Anaerocolumna chitinilytica: one gene and its partner. The protein of the gene in region 2 interacts with the protein of the main gene of each other region in a pairwise test. Links are inferred from orthologs where the notes say so. Each region holds a gene or a part of one and is shown on either strand. Other genes may lie near its edges. The genes, in order: ribD and bsdcttw_RS04330.

Region 1 (3,223 bases), 3.2 Mb from region 2 along the record:
TCTGCCGCGGATATACCTGTTGCTGTCTGTGCATAATCGATGGATACAGTAAAAGATGTGCCATGGTTGTCAGTGTTGTTGGATACCATCTGAGGAAATTGTAAACGGCTGATATATTTATTGCTCATAGGCATACAGATTAATCCTTTTCCGTTACTTGCCATGAAATTAATATTTTCAGTAGTGGCAAATTCTGCAGCGCAGATAAAATCTCCTTCATTTTCTCGGTCTTCGTCATCGGTTACAAGAATAATCTCCCCTTTTTTCAGAGCGTCCAATGCTTCTGGTATGGTACTGAATTTAAACATATAAAACCTAGCCTTTCCGTTACCTGGGGCCTTTAAGGCTCCGGTAACTAAAATCCATTTTCATACAGGAATGTTTCTGTAATACTGCTATTCTTTTGAGTAAATTTTTTGATATACTTACCTACAATATCGTTCTCTATATTTACGATACTTCCTATTTTTTTCTCAGAAAGTATGGTTTCTTTGGCTGTATGGGGAATAACTGATACAAGAAAGCCATCCTGCATAACCTCTGCAACCGTCAGGCTGATTCCGTCTATGGTAATAGAGCCTTTTTCAATGATATACGACATAATTCCAGGAGTGGTTTTCACTGTATACCAAACGGCAATATCGTCATTTTTAATGGAGGTAATCTTACCTGTTCCGTCAATATGTCCGGTAACGATGTGCCCGCCGAATCTTCCGTTTACCGCCAAGGCGCGTTCCAGGTTAACTCTGGTTCCAGCAGTCAGGCTTCCAAGAGAAGAGCGTAAAAGAGTCGCATTCATCACATCAGCGGTAAAAGAAAAGTTCTTGTTATCTGTAACGGTTAAACATACACCATTTGTTGCCACACTGTCACCGGGCTTTAAATCATCAAATATTTTTTTGCCTTCAATGGTTAATACGGCAGATTTGGCGCCTTTTCTTATATTTCTGACAATGCCGGTTTCTTCCACTATTCCTGTAAACATGTATAGTCCACCTCCCCTTCAACTAGAACATCTTCATCAAACCAAGTGAGAGTCCGGTTCTTTAGAGTAAAGCAATTAGTTACTTCCTGAATGCCGGTGCCGCCTATAGGTGATTTTGATTGTTCTCCTCCAAAAAGTTTCGGAGCAATATAACCTTGTACCTTATTTACAATCCTGCTTTTTAGTGCAGAAAAATTCAGAGCAGAACCTCCCTCCAGCAGAATGCTGTCAATACCTCTCTTAGCAAGCTCTGTCATCAAATGCTTTAGGTCGATATAATTTTCATAACGATTGACTAAAAGTATCTCACAGCCATATGTAAGGTAAGGCTTTTGCCTATTGCTGCAGGTACAGGCAGTGGCAATTATGGTTCTTACTTCTTTTGCTGTGGTGATAACGGTAGAATCCAGGGGAGTATTTAAATCCGTATCACAGATGATTCGAATTGGATTTCTTCCACCGGGAATGCGGCAGGTAAGGGAAGGATTGTCAGTAATTACAGTACCCACGCCAACCATAATCGAAGAGTATTTGTTCCGGCTTCTGTGAACATTTTCTCTTGCACTGGAACCTGTAATCCATTTGGAATCTCCGCTTGCTGTTGCTATTTTTCCATCCATTGTCATAGCATATTTCATCACAACATAAGGAGTATGTGTTTGGATATAGTGGAAAAATACCTCATTTAGTTTTTGACATTTATCCTCTGATACACCGGTAATTACTTCAAGACCAGCTTTACGCAAAAGAGCGGCACCTTTTCCGGCTATAAGGGGATTTGGGTCTAGGCAGCCAATGACAACCTTTTTTATTCCGCTTTGCAAAATGGCGTCAGTACATGGGGGTGTCTTTCCATGGTGACAGCAAGGCTCCAAGGTAACATACAAGGTTCCGCCTTCGGGACTCTTAAGACAATCGGCAAGTGCGTTTCTCTCGGCATGCCAGCTGCCGTATTTTTCGTGCCAGCCCTGACCGATAATTTTACCGTCTTTGACTATAACAGCGCCTACATAAGGATTGGGGTTCACATAACCAACGCCTTTTTCTGCCAGTAAAAGAGCGTAATTCATATATTCTTCATCAGACATAGGTACCTCCGATAATAAAAAATGCCTTGAACATATATATTCAAGGCAGGAGCTCCTGATTATTTTCTTTGTAGATAAAAAAACTCTGAAATGAAAAAAATCATTTCAGAGTAATTATACAAAAGAATGCTAATTGCAGCTTTTATAAAATCTTCTTCCATCCAGACTTTACTGTCGGCTTCGGAGTTTCACCGAATCGTACCTTACGGTTTGTGGGCTATACCACCGGTAGGGAATTGCACCCTGCCCTGAAGATGTATATTCAATTGCGTTCATTATAACAGCAGGAATAAAGAATGTCAAACAGTATAATTTGCTTCTTTGCTATTTGTACTTCTTTTCAAAATAAGTGAGCAGCTGATATAGAAAAGTAGCCAGAATACATAGAATAACGATTGACATAATGACATAATCAAGTTTAAACACCTGACTGCCATAGATAATCAGATAACCCAGTCCGGCTTTTGCCGCAAGGAATTCTCCGATAATAACTCCGACCAAGGATAAGCCGATATTAACCTTCATAATGCTGATGATTTGCGGAATATTCCCTGGAATTACGACTTTAAGAAGGATATCTTTTTTGCCGCCTCCCAGTGTTAGTATAAGCTTCTTTTTATCTTCCTCTGTATTGCTGAAATTGGTATGAAGGGTGATAACAGTACTAAATACTGCGACAGAAACGGCTGCAACGATGATAGTCTTGACATTATTTCCAAGCCATACAATAAAAACCGGAGCCAGAGCGGATTTTGGAAGACTGTTTAATACTACCAGATAAGGCTCCAGGACTTTGGCAAGTTTTTCATTCCACCAAAGCAGTACAGCCATAGCTATACCAAAAATATTTACAATGGCAAAGCTGACAAAAGTTTCAAGCAAAGTAATACCAGTATGATAAAAGATACTGCCATCAGCTGCCATATCAAGAAAAGTCCCTGCCACCCTGGAGGGACTGCTGAATATAAAGGAGTCTACCAAGCCAATGCGGGTAGAAACTTCCCATAAAGCCAGAAAGCTTATAATTATGACAAACTGCATGATTCGTATGAAGCATTTCTTTTTATAATAATTTTTTAAATAAACCTGGTGGGCAGGGGAGTAATTGGTGTTAGCTGTTGACTTTGCCATGGCTTAACTCCTTCCAGAT
Region 2 (3,321 bases):
GCGATAGAGTTATTAAGACCGAGGTAGTTACAAGTGGAAGCATACCAGTAACAGAGGTATCTGAGGCCAAAAAGGATGAAAATCTGTTAATCATTAAGTCTCCCATGGTAGGTACCTTTTATACAGCTAAATCAGAGAAAAGCGACCCTTTTGTACACGTTGGCGACAGGGTAAAAAAAGGGCAGGCAGTTGGTATTATAGAAGCCATGAAGCTTATGAACGAGATTGAATCAGAATATGACGGCATTGTAGAACGGATTGAAGTTAACAACAAAGATATGGTGGAATATGGTCAGGCATTGATATATCTTAAGCCACTATAAGATAAACAGAAATAGTACTGGTAACTGAATCTGAACAGGCAGCTTAGAAGCGAAAGAGCAGGAATGATAATGTTAGATATAAACGAGATAAAGAAGATCATACCCCAAAGAAGTCCCTTTTTATTAATTGACAGAATCGATGAATTGGAACCCGGCAAACGTGCCGTAGGAAAAAAGTGTGTTAGTTATAATGAACCTTATTTTACAGGGCATTTTCCGGAAGAACCTGTTATGCCGGGAGTTTTAATATTAGAGTCATTAGCGCAGGTCGGAGCGGTAGTTTGCCTTTCCCTGGAGGAAAACAGAGGAAAAAATGCATACTTTGGCGGAGTTAATAAAGCCAGATTCAGAAATAAGGTAATACCTGGGGATGTAATGACCTTAGAAGTAGAACTGATAAAAAGCAAAGGAAATATTGGAGTTGCCACTGCAAAAGCCTTTGATGGTAAGAAGATTTTTGCAGAAGCGGAGCTTATATTTGCTATAAGTTAGGTTAGAACCAGCGTGGAATCAAAAAAAAGAAATTTCACTGTAAAAAATACTCTGCGCACAAAAGCGCATAATACGGAGGTTTGCAATGATTAGTAAAATCTTAATTGCCAACAGAGGAGAAATCGCAGTGCGGATAATACGTGCCTGCAGAGAAATGGGCATATCCACAGTAGCCATCTGCTCGGATGTCGATAAAGATGCCCTCCATGCCCAACTAGCAGATGAAACTATCTGCATTGGGCCTGTACCTTCAAAAGACAGCTATTTGAAGATGGACAGAATTATTAGCGCAGCCTGTGCAGCAGGTGCTGATGCAATACATCCCGGATTTGGTTTTTTATCGGAAAACTCCAGATTCTCCGATCTTTGTAAAAAATGCGGTATCATTTTTATCGGTCCTACGGGAGATGTTATTGATAGAATGGGTAACAAATCAGAAGCCAGAAGAACTATGATCGAAGCAGGTGTACCGGTAGTTCCCGGAACGAAACAGGCAGTAGCTTCAGCAGAGGAAGGCTTGAAAATCGCAGCAGATATTGGCTATCCGGTTATTATCAAGGCCAGTGCCGGCGGCGGTGGAAAAGGCATGCGTATTGTTCGGAAAGAAGAGGAATTTGTAAAGCTTTTTGAGACAGCCGGCCAGGAAGCAAAGAACTCCTTTGGTGATGATACTCTTTATATCGAAAGATATATAGAAGGTGCCAGACATATTGAATTTCAAATTCTCGCTGATAATTACGGCAATGTAATACATCTTGGTGAAAGAGATTGTTCTATTCAAAGAAGACATCAGAAGTTAATCGAAGAGGCTCCGGCTCATCATATGACAGCCGAACTCAGAAAAGCAATGGGTGAAGCAGCGGTAAAAGCAGCTAAAACAGTAGGCTATCAGAATGCGGGCACCATTGAATTTATTATGGATAACCAGAACAGATTCTATTTTATTGAAATGAATACCAGAATTCAAGTAGAACATGGTATTACCGAACTGGTAACAGGCATAGACCTGATAAAGGAGCAAATAAAGATTGCAGAAGGGAGACCGCTGTCAATATCCCAGGAGGACGTAGTAATTAAAGGTCATGCAATTGAATGCAGAATCAATGCAGAGAATCCTCTAAAGGATTTCATGCCTTGTCCCGGTACGGTTACCTCTTTGCATTTTCCGGGAGGAAATGGTGTGCGGGTAGATTCCGCTCTCTATGCCGGCTACAAGATTCCGTCAGCTTATGATTCCCTTTTAGTGAAGCTCATGGTGCATGACAATGACAGAGAACAGGCAATCAGAAAGATGCAGGGAGTACTTGGTGAGCTTGTAATTGAAGGTATTGATACGAATCTGGACTTTTTATATACTCTTATAAATCAAGAAGATTTTAAAGAAGGAAATACAGATACAGCCTTTGTGGAAAAACTGCTAAAAGACAAAAAAGAAATGTCTAAAGCCGTGTAGTGAATTATTGAAAATAATAATTCACTTAGATTATGCCTGCGAAATCCTCGGCATAATCTTGTGGCAGGCATTCTCTTGAGGCGCAGAATAGCAATAGGAGCGATCTAAGAAAGAGGTCATCATGTTAAAGGAAATGTTTAAAAAGAATCTTGCTGTAAACGGGGAGCAAAGAAAACTCACCCAGGATAAAAAACGGAAAGACTCCCTTTACGATGCACAGGTACCGGAAGGTCTTTTTGATAAATGTGATAAGTGTAATGAAATAGTCTATCTTGAAGATGTAGTTCAGAACTACTATATTTGTCCGGTATGCGGCAGTTACTTCCGTATTAGCCCAAGGACGAGACTTAGTATGGTGCTGGACACAGGAAGCTTTACAGAGTGGGATGTTAACCTGCCGGTAAGTGATCCGCTTCATTTCCCTGGATATGAAGATAAATTGAATCATCTTCGAATGGCTACCGGCCTGGATGATGCAATCGCTACCGGTAAAGGAACCATCGAAGGAATGGAAGTGGCTATTGGAGTAATGGCTTCTACTTTTCTAATGGGCAGTATGGGAGAAACCGTAGGCGAAAAAATCACCCGTATGATAGAAACAGCCACCAAGGAAAGACTGCCGGTTATACTTTTCTGCTGTTCCGGCGGGGCCAGAATGCAAGAAGGTATCATATCATTAATGCAAATGGCAAAGACAGCCGGTGTAATAAAAAAACATGATGATGCCGGACTTTTATATATTCCTATTTTAACGGACCCTACCACAGGAGGGGTTATGGCAAGTTTTGCTATGCTCGGAGATATTATTCTGGCGGAACCCGGTGCTTTAATTGGTTTTGCAGGGCCAAGAGTAATCGAACAGACCATAGGCCAAAAACTCCCGGAAGGCTTTCAGAGTGCTGAATTTCTGTTGGAGCATGGATTTATTGACAAGGTGGTTAAGCGGAATAAATTAAAACAGACTTTGTCTCTCCTTATCAGGAGCGTGCAGATTTCAGAAATATAGCAAGAATTTAAACTCAGATTCAAAGAAAGGCAAGAAAGGGAGTAGAA

What was found.
Region 1: the proteins of bsdcttw_RS04330 (region 2) and ribD interact in binary tests that used the Escherichia coli proteins (3 or more experiments, as listed by UniProt). The link is inferred for Anaerocolumna chitinilytica from one-to-one orthologs.

The regions. Positions count from the first base shown.
Region 1 is NZ_AP023368.1:4,177,429-4,180,651, reverse strand. What follows is about bases 22-2,912. They hold ribD (bifunctional diaminohydroxyphosphoribosylaminopyrimidine deaminase/5-amino-6-(5-phosphoribosylamino)uracil reductase RibD), read right to left. Parts: upstream 2,074-2,912; coding sequence 970-2,073; downstream 22-969. Other genes in these bases: bsdcttw_RS18165 (ABC transporter permease), read right to left, coding at 2,398-2,912; bsdcttw_RS18175 (riboflavin synthase), read right to left, coding at 356-985; bsdcttw_RS18180 (bifunctional 3,4-dihydroxy-2-butanone-4-phosphate synthase/GTP cyclohydrolase II), read right to left, coding at 22-308. Outside these bases: more of bsdcttw_RS18180, read right to left, coding at 1-21; more of bsdcttw_RS18165, read right to left, coding at 2,913-3,204; bsdcttw_RS18160 (hypothetical protein), read right to left, coding at 3,185-3,223. UniProt on the Escherichia coli protein: Converts 2,5-diamino-6-(ribosylamino)-4(3h)-pyrimidinone 5'-phosphate into 5-amino-6-(ribosylamino)-2,4(1h,3h)-pyrimidinedione 5'-phosphate.
Region 2 is NZ_AP023368.1:969,187-972,507, forward strand. Bases 96-3,084 are described here. They hold bsdcttw_RS04330 (acetyl-CoA carboxylase biotin carboxylase subunit), read left to right. Parts: upstream 96-900; coding sequence 901-2,268; downstream 2,269-3,084. Other genes in these bases: accB (acetyl-CoA carboxylase biotin carboxyl carrier protein), read left to right, coding at 96-323; fabZ (3-hydroxyacyl-ACP dehydratase FabZ), read left to right, coding at 393-815; accD (acetyl-CoA carboxylase, carboxyltransferase subunit beta), read left to right, coding at 2,390-3,084. In the rest of the region: more of accB, read left to right, coding at 1-95; more of accD, read left to right, coding at 3,085-3,274. UniProt on the Escherichia coli protein: This protein is a component of the acetyl coenzyme A carboxylase complex; first, biotin carboxylase catalyzes the carboxylation of the carrier protein and then the transcarboxylase transfers the carboxyl group to form malonyl-CoA.